Regions from separate parts of the Pseudomonas sp. L7 genome, predicted to be linked through region 3. Evidence: predicted binding sites of a transcription regulator. Region 3 holds the regulator's gene; each other region holds the start of a gene.
What was found. The regulator FliA, encoded in region 3, starts transcription of late flagellar genes. The targets are predictions, from matches to a motif close to CTAAAGTTTNNNNNNNNNNNGCCGNTAA.

Region 1 (4,150 bases), 530 kb from region 3:
CCCCGCACCAGTTGCCTGCCCAGCTGGTTGGCGGCCTGGCGTACCGCCGACTTGATCGCCTGCCCTGCCGCGCTCTGCAAGAACTCTCCCGCCTTGTCGGCCAGACTGTCCGTCTCAACCTTGGGCTGAGGCACCGGCTCCACCGGCTCGCCCTTGCGCTGGGTCAGCAGCTCGTAGGCAGACTCACGGTCGATCGGTTTGTCATAGCGCCCCGCCAGGGGCGATGCCGCGATCAGTGCACTGCGCTCCGCCGTGGTCAGCGGGCCGATCCGCGATTGCGGCGGTGCTACCAGCACGCGCTGGACGATCTCTGGCGTCCCCTTGTCCTGCAAGGTGCCCACCAACGCCTCGCCGATCCCCAACTCGGTGAGCACCGCCAGGGTGTCGAACGCTGGATTGGGACGAAAGCCGTCAGCCACGGCCCTGAGCGACTTCTGCTCCTTGGCGGTGAAGGCCCGCAGCCCGTGCTGGATGCGCAAGCCCAACTGCGCAAGCACGGCATCGGGCAGGTCGCCCGGGGACTGGGTGACGAAGTACACCCCCACGCCCTTGGAGCGGATCAATCTCACCACCTGCTCCAGACGATCCTGCAGGGCTTTGGGAGTGCCGTTGAACAACAGGTGCGCTTCGTCGAAGAACAGCGCCAGCACCGGCTTGTCGGCGTCGCCGCGCTCCGGCAGTTGCTCGAACAGCTCGGCCAGCAGCCACAGGAGAAAGGTCGCATAGACCTTCGGCGCCTCATGCACCAGGCGGCTGGCGTCAAGCAGGTGGATGCGCCCGCGACCATCGCCATCGACCCGCAGCAGATCCTCCAGTTGCAGCGCCGGCTCACCGAACAACGCCTCGGCCCCCTGCTGCTCCAGCGTTGCCAGGCGTCGCTGCAAGGCCTGGGTCGAAGCGGTGGTCATCAGTGCGCTGTCCTCGCCCAGCAACTGCGGGTTGTCCTTCAGATGCCCAAGCAACGCCTTGAGGTCTTTCAGGTCGAGCAGCAACAGGCCCTCGCGGTCGGCAACCTTGAACGCCGCATAGAGCGCCGCCTGCTGGCTGTCGGTCAGTTCAAGCAGGTTGCCCAGCAGCAACGGGCCCATTTCACTGAGGGTAGTGCGCAACGGATGACCACTCTGCCCGGCGATGTCCCACAGGCTCACCGGGTAGGCCTTGGGCTGGTGGGCGAGCCACGGCATCCCGGCAATGCGTTCGGCCACCTTGCCCTGGGGCGAACCCGCCGCCCCCAGGCCACACAGGTCGCCTTTCACGTCTGCGGCGAACACCGCCACCCCCGCGTCGCTGAACACCTCGGCCAGACGCTGCAGGGTCACGGTCTTGCCGGTGCCGGTTGCTCCGGCGACCAGTCCATGGCGGTTGGCCAAGCGCATGGCCTGGCTGACGGGCAAGCCGTCTAGACCGGCACCTACAACGATTTGCGAAGAATCCGACATCTTATTTCATCCTCTTCTCAAGCTTTGCCTAAAAGCGGCCGATATGCAGAGGCGATATTGACCCGAAATACAGGACACAACCCACCAAGGCTCACCGGATTGTTGCACTGTTTTCTGCTGTGCTTCGTGCGAGCGACCCGATAAAACCTTAGCGGACCCGACGACGTCATGAACAAAAGCCTTCGTTTCAGCCACAAGATTCTCTTGGCGGCCTCTCTGATCGTGATACTGGCCTTTGCGCTGTTCACCTTGTACAACGACTATCTCCAGCGTAATGCCATTCGCGCCAATCTGGAGAGTTACCTGGCAGAAATGGGCCAGTCCACGTCCACCACGATCCGCAACCTGTTCGAAGGGCGGATCCGGCTGGTGGAAAACCTTGCGCAGAATATCGCCCAGCATCCGGCCGATGCCGAAACCCTGATGGGCCAACAGGCGCTGATCTCCAGCTTCCTCACGGTCTACCTGGGCAAGGTCGACGGCGGCTTCAGCGTGCGCCCCGACAGCAAGATGCCCGACGGCTACGACCCGCGCGTACGCCCCTGGTACAAGGACGGGATGGCCGCCAGCGGTCCCCTTCTCACCGAACCCTACATCGACATGACCACCAACAAGATGGTCATCGGCATCCTCGACAAGGTCTCCAGCGATGTCGGCGTGGTCGGCGGCGACCTGGCGCTGGACGGCCTGGTACAGATCATCGACTCGCTGAACTTCGGCGGCATGGGTTACGCGTTCCTGGTCAACGACCAGGGCAAGATCCTGGTGCACCCGGACAATGCCCTGGTGATGAAATCGCTGTCGGAGGCCTTCCCGCAGAACACCCCGAAACTGTCTCGCGAGCTGACCGAAGTGCAGGTCGACGGCAAGGCGCGCCTGCTCACCTTCACCCCCATCAAGGGCCTGCCTTCGGCCAACTGGTACATCGGCCTGTCGGTGGACAAGGACAAGGCCTTCAGCATGCTCAGCACCTTCCGCAACTCGGCGGTGATTGCCACGCTGGTGGCGGTGGTGATCATCATCGCCCTGCTCGGCCTGCTGATCCGCATACTGATGCAACCGCTGCACACCATGACCCGCGCCATGGAAGACATCGCCGAAGGCGAAGGCGACCTGACCAAGCGCCTGAACATCCACAACCATGACGAGTTCGGTGTGCTCGGCAGCGCATTCAACCGCTTCGTCGAACGGGTGCACAGCTCGATTCGCGAAGTCTCCTCGGCCACCGAGCAGGTCAACGAAGTGGCGCTGCGGGTGGTCAGCGCCTCCAACTCCTCAATGCTCAACTCCGACGAGCAGGCCAACCGCACCAACAGCGTCGCGGCGGCCATCAACGAGCTGGGCGCCGCGGCCCAGGAAATCGCCGGCAATGCCGCACAAGCCTCGCAACATGCCAGCTCCGCGCGATTGCTCGCCGAAGAGGGGCAGCAAGTGGTCGAGCACAATATCCAGGCGATGAACCGCCTGTCGGCACTGATCGTCAGTTCCAGCGCGCATATCGAGGCCCTCAACGACAAGACCGTCAACATCGGCCAGATCCTCGAGGTCATCACCAGCATCTCCCAGCAGACCAACCTGCTGGCGCTGAACGCGGCCATCGAGGCCGCCCGTGCCGGTGAGGCCGGCCGCGGCTTCGCGGTGGTGGCCGACGAGGTGCGCAACCTCGCCCACCGTACCCAGGAGTCGGCGCAGCAGGTCCAGGGGATGATCGAGGAGTTGCAGGTCGGCGCCCGCACCTCGGTCGAGACCATGGACCAGAGTCAACGCCACAGCCAGGACGGCGTGCAGATCGCCAACCAGGCCGGCGAGCGCCTGGGCAGTGTGACCCAGCGCATTGGCGAGATCGACGGCATGAACCAGTCGGTGGCCACCGCCACCGAGGAACAGACCTCGGTGGTGGAGTCGATCAACATGGACATCAACGAGATCAACACCCTCAACCAGGAGGGCGTGGAAAACCTGCAGGCCACCCTGCGCGCCTGCTCCGACCTGGAACAGCAGGCCACGCGCCTCAAGCAACTGGTGGGCAGTTTCCGTATCTGAATGCAGCCCCTGTGGGTGCGGTGGTTCGTCCCGACCTGCCTGCCCCCACAGCGTGGCGCCCCGCCGCCCAATCCCGATCGAACAAACTATCCTTCATAAAGGTCAACCTTTAGGCGCGTCACCGTCGGTCTGTTACCGCCGGATGACAGACCCGAAGACGATCCCGGAGGGATGCTGATCGTGCACATCGCTGACATCACCATGTTCTACGCCCCGGCCAGCGGCGGTGTACGGACCTATCTTGATGCCAAACACCATCGCCTCGACGCCATGCCCGGCGTACGCCACAGTCTGCTGATCCCCGGCCCCAGCGCCCGTGACGCCAATGGCATCTACCAGGTGCCAGCCCCGCCCTTGCCGTTCGGCAAGGGCTACCGTTTTCCGGTACGCCTGACGCCCTGGTGCAACGTGCTGCGCGATCTCAAGCCTGACCTGATCGAGGTCGGCGATCCCTACCTCACCGCCTGGGCCGCCCTGGAAGCGCGACGCAAGCTGGACGTGCCGGTGATCGGCTTCTATCACTCCGACCTGCCATTGCTGGTCAGCAACCGCATGGGCAACTGGTTCACCCCCAATGTCGAAGCCTATGTCAGCAAGCTCTACGGCAATTTCGACCGGGTGCTGGCGCCGAGCCAGGTGATGGCCGACAAACTGCGCCGTCTTGGCGT
Region 2 (4,150 bases), 1.6 Mb from region 3:
CTGATGGCCGTGAACTGCTCGCCCGCCGCGCGGCTCTGCTCGTCGATGCGCGCCAGTGCCTCGGCGACCTTGTCGTTGCGTTCCAGGCCTTCCTGCATCAGGCGATTGCCCTGCTCCAGGGTGCTGATGGCATGCCCGGTCTGCTGCTGGATACTGGCGATCATCCCGGAAATCTCGTCGGTGGCCTGACGCGTGCGCGCCGCCAGGCCACGCACTTCGTCGGCGACCACGGCGAAACCACGGCCCTGCTCGCCAGCGCGGGCCGCCTCGATGGCGGCGTTGAGCGCCAGCAAGTTGGTCTGCTCGGCAATCGCGGTGATGACCCCGACGATGCCGCCGATTTCCTGCGACCGTGCGCCCAGGCTGTCCATCACCGTGGCGGTGCCGCCCAGCGCCTCGGCGATCTGCTTGAGCGAGACGGACGCCTGGTCCATGGCGCTGCGGCCGATGCGCGTCTGCTGGGCGTTGTCCTGGGCCATGCGCTCGGTGCCGGCCATGTTCTCGGCGATGTTCATCGACGTGGCGCTGAACTCCTCGACAGCGCCAGCCATGCTGGTGATCTCGCCTGACTGCTGCTCCATGCCCTCGCAGGCACCAGACGAAAGCCCGGCCAGGGAGCGCGAGCGCGCGCTGACCTGCTCGGAAGCACTGCGAATGTGCTCGACCATGGTCGCCAGGGCATTCCCCATCTGGTTGAAGCTGCGCGCCAGTTGGCCAATCTCGTCTTCGCTGGTCACCGCCAGGCGCGCACTGAGATCACCCGCGCCCAGGGCTTCGGCCTGGCGCACCAGATCGTCCAGCGGGCGCAGCTTGCGCCGCAGCAGCCAGAGCGTGGCGAGCACGGCCAGGACCATCGCCAGCAGGCTGCCGATCGCCAGGCGCAGGCCGACACTCCAGGTCACCTCGCGGATTTCCGCCTCGGGCATGCTCGCCACAACAGTCCACGGCCCCTCGGCAAAGGGTTCGACCACGCTGAACAGTTGCTGCTGGCCGTTGGTCCAGAAGCGGCCCTTGGCGCCCAGGCCGGCCACTGCGGCAACCGCAGCCTGCGGATCGGCCACGCCCGCAGGCGGCACCAGCCACTGCCCCTGGTTGTCGAGCAGCGCCAGCGAGCCGGTCTGGCCGATGCGGAAGCGCTTGAGATTGGCGAACTGCGCATTCTGCGCATCGGTGTAGTCGAAGCCGACGAACAGCACGGCGATCACCCGGCCGCTGGCATCGCTCACCGGCACGTAGCGGGTCATGTAGTTGCGGTCGAACAGCAGCGCACGCCCTACATACATCTGCCCGGCGAGCAGCTTGGCGTAGGCCGGGTGCTGGCGATCCAGCTGCGTGCCGATGGCGCGGCTGCCGTCCTGCTTCTTGAGGTTGGTGGTGATGCGCACGAAGTCATCGCCGCTGCGCACGAACAGCGTCGCGATGCCGGCAGTCATCTGCTGGAATTCATCGACGACCCTGAAGTCGTTGTTCATCAGCTGGTCGCCCAGGTACAGGGCGGGCGTGGCCTGGCCGGCTACCTGCACGGTCTCGCCGGCATGCAGCGACAGGCCCGAGGCGAAACGGCGCTCGAACAGGCCACTCAGGCGCTGGGTGTTGTCCTTGAGCGAGCCGTGGAAGGTATCGAGCTGGTCGGCCAGCAGCCGCGCTTCACTGGCCAGGTGTTGCTGGCGGGTGGCGAGGTTGGCGTCGTCCAGCGAGCGCAGGGCGAACAGGGTACTGCCGGTGATCACCAGCGCCAGCACGATGGCGAGGGCGATGCCGAGTTGCGAGGCAATCCGGGCACGGGGTCGAGACATTGCGAAGCTCCTGGCAAGAGGCCGGGATCGTCCTGATCACGCTGACCACCCGCTTCATATTGAACGGGAAATCGCGTCCTCTTCCGGGACGCTGGTGCTAATAGATCGGCGTCGCGGGGGAATACTTGAGTGTCGGACCGGGAAATGCGCAAACGTTTTCCATGCGGTGTGACCGTGGAATCGCGGCGCCTGCTTCGCGGGCAAGCCCGCTCCTACAAACTCACCAATACAACGACGCGGTGCTACTCACTGCCCCGCTGTGGCCTTCCAGCCACCACCCAGCGCCAGGAACACGCCGATCTGTCCCATCGCCACCTGGGTATTGGCTGCCGCCAGTTGCGCACGCACGTCGGTGTAGGCGCGGGTCGCCTGCAGGTCGGCGAGGAACGACTCGCGCCCGGCCTCATAGCGGCGATGGGTCTGGTCGGCCGCTTCCTGCGCCGAACGCTCGGCGTCGGCCAGGGCATCGCGACGGTCCAGCAGGGCGCTGTACTGCGCCAGGCGGGTCTGGGTTTCGCGGATGGCGTTGAGCACCACGCCATCGAAATGCGCCAGCGCGGCCTGGGTCGAGGCTTCGGCTTCGCGGATCCGGGCGCGGGTGCCGTTGGTTGGGATGGCCCAGCTGATCTGCGGGCCGAAGCCCCAGCGGTTGGTCGAAGGCTCGCCGAGGTTATCAAGAATGCCGATGGTGCCGACCTGGGCACCAATGCTGATGTTCGGATACAGGGCGCCGGTGGCCACGCCAATGGTCGCGGTGGCAGCCGCCAGTTGGCGCTCGGCCTGACGCACGTCGGGACGGCGCTTGAGCAGCGCCGCGCCATCGCCCACAGGAATCAGTTGGGCCAGATGCGGCAGCTCGGCGCACTCGGCGGTGCCAGGCGGCAACTGGTCGACCGGTTTGGCCAGCAATGCGGCGAGGGTATAGAGCCCAGCCTCGCGCTCGGCCTTGAAGCGCGGCAGCTCGGCGCGCAACGACTTGAACTGGGTCTGCGAGCGAGTGACGAGGGTCTCGTCGCCACGGCCGGCATCGCGCAGGCGCTGGTTCAACTGCACGCTCTGCTGCTGCAGGTCGAGCGATTCGCGGGCGATGTGGTACTCCTCATTGGCCGAGCACACCTGGGTGTAGGCCTTGACCACATCGGCCACCAGGGTGATGCGCGCGGTGTCGGCGGCTGCCTGCACCGCGTCGGCATTGGCCTTGGCAGCTTCGGTGCCGCGCTTGAAGGTGCCCCACAGGTCAAACTGGTACGAGGCGCTGAGAATCGCCTCGCCGATGTTGGCCACCGGGACTTTCTCCGGCAGCAGGAACGCTTCGCCGGACTCCTGCAGACGCTGGGCACCGGCCTTAGCGCCGCCGCTGAAGCCCCCCTGCGACTCGGCGACCTCGACCTGCGCGCGGGCCTTGGCGATATTCGCCGCCGCCACGCGCAACTCGGTGTTGGCGCTCAACGCCTGGCGCACCAGCGCATTGAGGCGCGGGTCCTGGTACAACTGCCACCAATCATCCGGCACCGGTGCCGACACCACGCTCGCGGCATCCTGGCGCAACGGGCCGTTCAGGTCGCTGCGCTGCACCGCGGCATCCTCGGGCACCTGGTAGTCGGGGCCGACCATGGCGCAGGCCCCCAGCGACAGCGCCAGCCCTGCCAGCATCAGGCGCTTCATGGCCGCGGGCCCTCGATGATCGACACTGTCGCGGTACGCCCGGCGATCATGCGGAAATCTGCCGGCACCTCATCGAAGGCGATGCGCACCGGGATCCGCTGGGCCAGGCGCACCCAGCTGAACGCCGGGTTGACGTTGGGCAACAGGTTGGCGCCACTGACGCGGTCACGGTCCTCGATCCCTGCCGACAGGCTTTCGACATGGCCGCGCAGGCGCGTGTCATCGCCCATCACGCGGATGTCCACGGCATCGCCGACATGGATGCCACTGAGCTTGGTTTCCTCGAAATAGCCATCGACATGGTACGAGGCACTGTCGACCACCGACAGCACTGGCCGGCCCGCCGTGACGAACTCATGGGCACGCGGGGCGCGGTCGTTGAGGTAGCCATCCACCGGGCTGCGCACCACCGAACGGTCGAGGTTGAGCTGGGCGGTATCGACCGCCACCTGCGCCTCGCTCACCGCCGAGCGGGCACGGGCCTCGCGCGACTGGCTCTCTTCAAGCTGCTCGGCCGCCACCAGGTTGCCCAGCTTGCGATTGCGCCGGGTTTCGCGGGCGGCCTGGGCCAGGGTTTCCTCGCGCTCGGCCAGGGTCGCCCGGGCCTGGCGCAAGGCCAGGCCGAAGCGGTCCTGGTCGATGGTGAACAGCACGTCACCACGCTTGACCACCTGATTGTCGCGCACCTC
Region 3 (4,150 bases):
TGCAAGTTAAGCGTTTTTTCGCCGCCGATATGCGTCAGGCCATGAAACTGGTCCGTGATGAGCTTGGCGCCGATGCCGCGATCATCGGCAACCGGCGTATCGCCGGCGGTGTCGAACTGACGGCCGCGCTGGACTACAAGCTGTCCGCCCTGGCCCCACGCGTGCCGAATGTCGAGCTCGAGGACGAGCTGCGCAAGACCCATTCGCGCATCGCCACCGCCCAGGCCGAGCTGGACGGGCGTGGTGACGCCGAGCTCGGCAACCGGCAACTGTTTGCCGGCCTGTCGCTGACCGCGTCCGAGCCACTGGTCGAGCCGCATGTGGAAGCGCCGGTGCCTGCGCCGGCCCCGGCAGCTCCGGCGGTGGACAAGCGCGTATTCGATGCCATGCGTTCGGAGCTTTCGGGCCTGCGCGAGCTGCTCGAAGTGCAGCTCGGCTCGCTTGCCTGGGGCCAGTTGCAGGGCAGCAAGCCGCAGCAGGCCAACCTCTGGCGTCGCTTGCAGCGCCTGGGCCTGTCTGGCCCGATCGCCCGTGAACTGCTCGACCTGGCCGGTGAAATCGAAGACCCGCGCCAGGCCTGGCGCATGGTCCTGGCGCACCTGGCGCGCCTGATCGAGGTGCCTGAGGTCGAGCCGATCGAGGAGGGCGGGGTCATCGCCATGGTCGGCCCGGCCGGCATGGGCAAGACCACCACCCTGGCCAAGCTTGCGGCACGCTACGTGCTCAAGTACGGCTCGCAGCACCTGGCGCTGGTGAGCATGGACAGCTATCGCATCGGTGCCCAGGAGCAGCTCAAGACCCTCGGGCGCATCCTCAATGTGCCGGTGACCTATGTCGATCCGGGCCAGTCGCTGGCCCAGGCCCTGGAACCACTGCTGCGCAAGCGCGTGGTGCTGATCGATACCGCGGGCCTTCAGGCCAGCGATCCGGCCCTGCGCATGCAGCTCGAGTCGCTCGCCAGCCGCGGCATCGCCGCCAAGAACTACCTGGTACTGGCCACCACCAGCCAGAAGCAGGTGCTGACCGCCGCCTATCACAGCTACAAGCGCTGTGGCCTGGCCGGTTGCATCCTGACCAAGCTCGATGAAACGGGCAGCCTCGGCGAAGTGCTGAGCCTGGCCATCAGTCACGAACTGCCCGTGGCCTATCTCACCGATGGTCCGCGCATTCCGGACGACCTGCAGCTGCCGCGCAAGCACCAGTTGGTGAGCCGTGCGGTCAGCGTGCAGTTGCAGGAAGAGCCCAGCGAAGAGGCCATGGCCGACATGTTCGCTGATCTCTACCACAATCCCGATAAGCGGGCGGGTTGAAGATGAACGGCGCAGGGGGTCGACAGCGGCCCTTCAAGTGGGCGGGTCCCACGCGAGACAAGGTAAAGAACAGACATGGGTAGCATGCATCCCGTACAGGTGATCGCCGTCACCGGTGGCAAAGGTGGCGTCGGCAAGACCAACGTTTCAGTGAACCTGTCCCTGGCGCTGGCCGAACTCGGCCGCCGGGTCATGCTGCTGGACGCCGACCTGGGTCTGGCTAACGTCGACGTGCTGCTGGGGCTGACCCCCAAACGTACCCTGGCCGACGTCATCGAAGGACGCTGCGAGCTGCGCGACGTGCTGCTGCAGGGGCCGGGCGGCGTACGCATCGTGCCGGCGGCTTCGGGCACCCAGAGCATGGTGCACCTGGCGCCGGCCCAGCATGCCGGGCTAATCCAGGCGTTCAGCGAGATCGGCGACAACCTCGACGTATTGGTGATCGACACCGCTGCGGGTATCGGTGACTCGGTGGTCAGTTTTGTCCGCGCCGCGCAGGAGGTGCTGCTGGTGGTGTGCGACGAGCCTACCTCGATCACCGATGCCTACGCCCTGATCAAGTTGCTCAACCGCGATTACGGCATGAATCGCTTCCGCGTCCTGGCCAACATGGCGCAGAGCCCGCAGGAAGGGCGCAACCTGTTTGCCAAGCTGACCAAGGTCACTGACCGCTTCCTCGACGTGGCCCTGCAGTACGTCGGCGCCGTGCCCTACGACGAGTGCGTGCGCAAGGCGGTGCAGAAGCAGCGCGCAGTGTACGAGGCCTTCCCGCGCTCCAAGTGCGCCCTGGCCTTCAAGGCCATTGCGCAGAAGGTCGACAGCTGGCCGCTGCCGGCCAACCCGCGTGGGCACCTGGAGTTCTTCGTCGAGCGCCTGGTGCAGCCTACCAGTGCGGGGCCGGTGCTATGAACGCGAGCGGATTCAAGATGTACAGCAAGGCGTCCAAGGACGCCCAGTACGAGCTGGTCGAGCGCTATGCCCCGCTGGTCAAGCGCATCGCCTACCACCTGTTGGCGCGCCTGCCGGCCAACGTGCAGGTCGAGGACCTGATCCAGGCCGGCATGATCGGCCTGCTGGAAGTGGCCAACAAGTACGACGCCAGCAAAGGCGCGAGCTTCGAGACCTATGCCGGCATCCGCATCCGTGGCGCCATGCTCGACGAGGTGCGCAAGGGCGATTGGGCGCCGCGTTCGGTGCACCGCAACACGCGCATGGTCAGTGACGCGATTCGCGCCGTCGAAGCAAGAACCGGTCGTGACGCTAAAGATCACGAGGTTGCTGCCGAACTCCAATTGGGTCTCGACGATTATTACGGGATTCTGAACGATACCTTGGGCAGCCGCCTGTTCAGTTTCGACGACCTGCTGCAGGACGGCGAACACGAAGGGCTGCACGAGGACGGTGCCAGCGGCCAGGTCGAGCCGTGGCGGGATCTGGAAGACGAACGCTTCCAGGCCGCACTGACCGACGCGATCGCCAACCTGCCGGAGCGCGAGCGCCTGGTCCTGGCGCTGTACTACGACGAAGAGTTGAACCTCAAGGAAATCGGGGAAGTGCTGGGGGTCAGCGAGTCGCGTGTCAGCCAGTTGCACAGCCAGTGCGCAGCGCGTCTGCGCAGCCGGTTGGGTGAATGGCGGGCACGGTGAACCCGGGTTCGATGCAGTCGTTTTACGTGGTGCCGAATTGATTGAGCGCGCGCTTGCCAGACGAGCGCGTTTAAGACTGCTTGGAGGTCTAATTGAACAAAGATATGAAAATCCTCATCGTTGACGACTTCTCGACGATGCGGCGGATCATCAAGAACCTGTTGCGTGATCTGGGCTTCACCAACACCGACGAGGCCGACGATGGCACCACGGCCCTGCCGATGCTCGAAAGCGGTCATTACGACTTCCTGGTGACCGACTGGAACATGCCCGGCATGTCCGGTATCGACCTGCTGCGCAAGGTACGTGCCCACGACCGTCTCAAGGGCATGCCGGTGCTGATGGTGACCGCCGAGGCCAAGCGCGACCAGATCATCGAAGCGGCCCAGGCCGGCGTCAACGGCTACGTGGTCAAGCCTTTCACCGCGCAGGTACTCAAAGAAAAGATCGAGAAGATCTTCGAACGCGTCAACGGCTGAGCCATGTCTGGGGGCGCTATGGAATCAAGAAACGATTCTCTGGGGGAGTTCGAGTCGACCCTGAAGAAGCACGCCGAGCAGCTGGTGCAAAGCCTGGAGCGCGGCCAGTTCGGCGAGGCGGTGCAGCTGATCCACCAGCTCAACCAGACCCGTGACCGTGGCCTTTACCAGGAGGTCGGCAAGCTCACCCGCGAGCTGCACAGCGCCATCGTCAGTTTCCAGATCGATCCGCGCATGCCGCAGGCCGAGGAAGTGTCGCAGATCACCGACGCCACCGAACGGCTGTCCTACGTGGTCCGGCTGACCGAGAACGCGGCCAATCGCACCATGGACCTGGTCGAACAGAGCACGCCGGTGCTCAACGACCTGGCGAGCGAGGCCCAGACCTTGTCCGTCGACTGGCAGCGCTTCATGCGTCGCGAGGTGGCGGCGCCGGAGTTTCGTGAGCTGGTCAAGCGCGTCGACAGTTTCCTGACGCACAGCGCCGAAGGTAACCGCAAGGTGGCCGGCCACCTCAACGATATTCTCCTGGCTCAGGACTATCAGGACCTGACCGGGCAGGTGATCAAGCGGGTGACCGCACTGGTCACCGAAGTCGAAAGCAATCTGCTCAAGCTCGTGTTGATGGCCAGTCAAGTCGACCGCTTTGCCGGTATCGAACATGACCACGATCAATTGCGTGCTGAAAAAGATGAAGAAAAACATCCAACTCGGG

Region 1: ACK3BK_RS20095 (methyl-accepting chemotaxis protein) is a predicted target of FliA. The motif match lies at 1,457-1,484, and genes of this name have one in related genera.
Region 2: ACK3BK_RS24655 (methyl-accepting chemotaxis protein) is a predicted target of FliA. The motif match lies at 1,899-1,926, and genes of this name have one in related genera.

Annotation. Positions count from the first base shown of each region.
Region 1 covers NZ_CP176784.1:4,349,247-4,353,396, forward strand. Annotated here, with positions in the region: gene ACK3BK_RS20090 (helicase HerA-like domain-containing protein) at 1-1,439, opposite strand, end outside; gene ACK3BK_RS20095 (methyl-accepting chemotaxis protein) at 1,608-3,482, shown strand; gene ACK3BK_RS20100 (glycosyltransferase family 4 protein) at 3,654-4,150, shown strand, end outside.
Region 2 covers NZ_CP176784.1:5,404,031-5,408,180, forward strand. Annotated here, with positions in the region: gene ACK3BK_RS24655 (methyl-accepting chemotaxis protein) at 1-1,796, opposite strand, end outside; gene ACK3BK_RS24660 (efflux transporter outer membrane subunit) at 2,043-3,461, opposite strand; gene ACK3BK_RS24665 (HlyD family secretion protein) at 3,458-4,150, opposite strand, start outside.
Region 3 covers NZ_CP176784.1:3,820,616-3,824,765, reverse strand. Annotated here, with positions in the region: gene flhF (flagellar biosynthesis protein FlhF) at 1-1,310, shown strand, start outside; gene fleN (flagellar synthesis regulator FleN) at 1,386-2,219, shown strand; gene fliA (RNA polymerase sigma factor FliA) at 2,216-2,956, shown strand; gene ACK3BK_RS17585 (chemotaxis response regulator CheY) at 3,061-3,435, shown strand; gene ACK3BK_RS17580 (protein phosphatase CheZ) at 3,454-4,150, shown strand, end outside.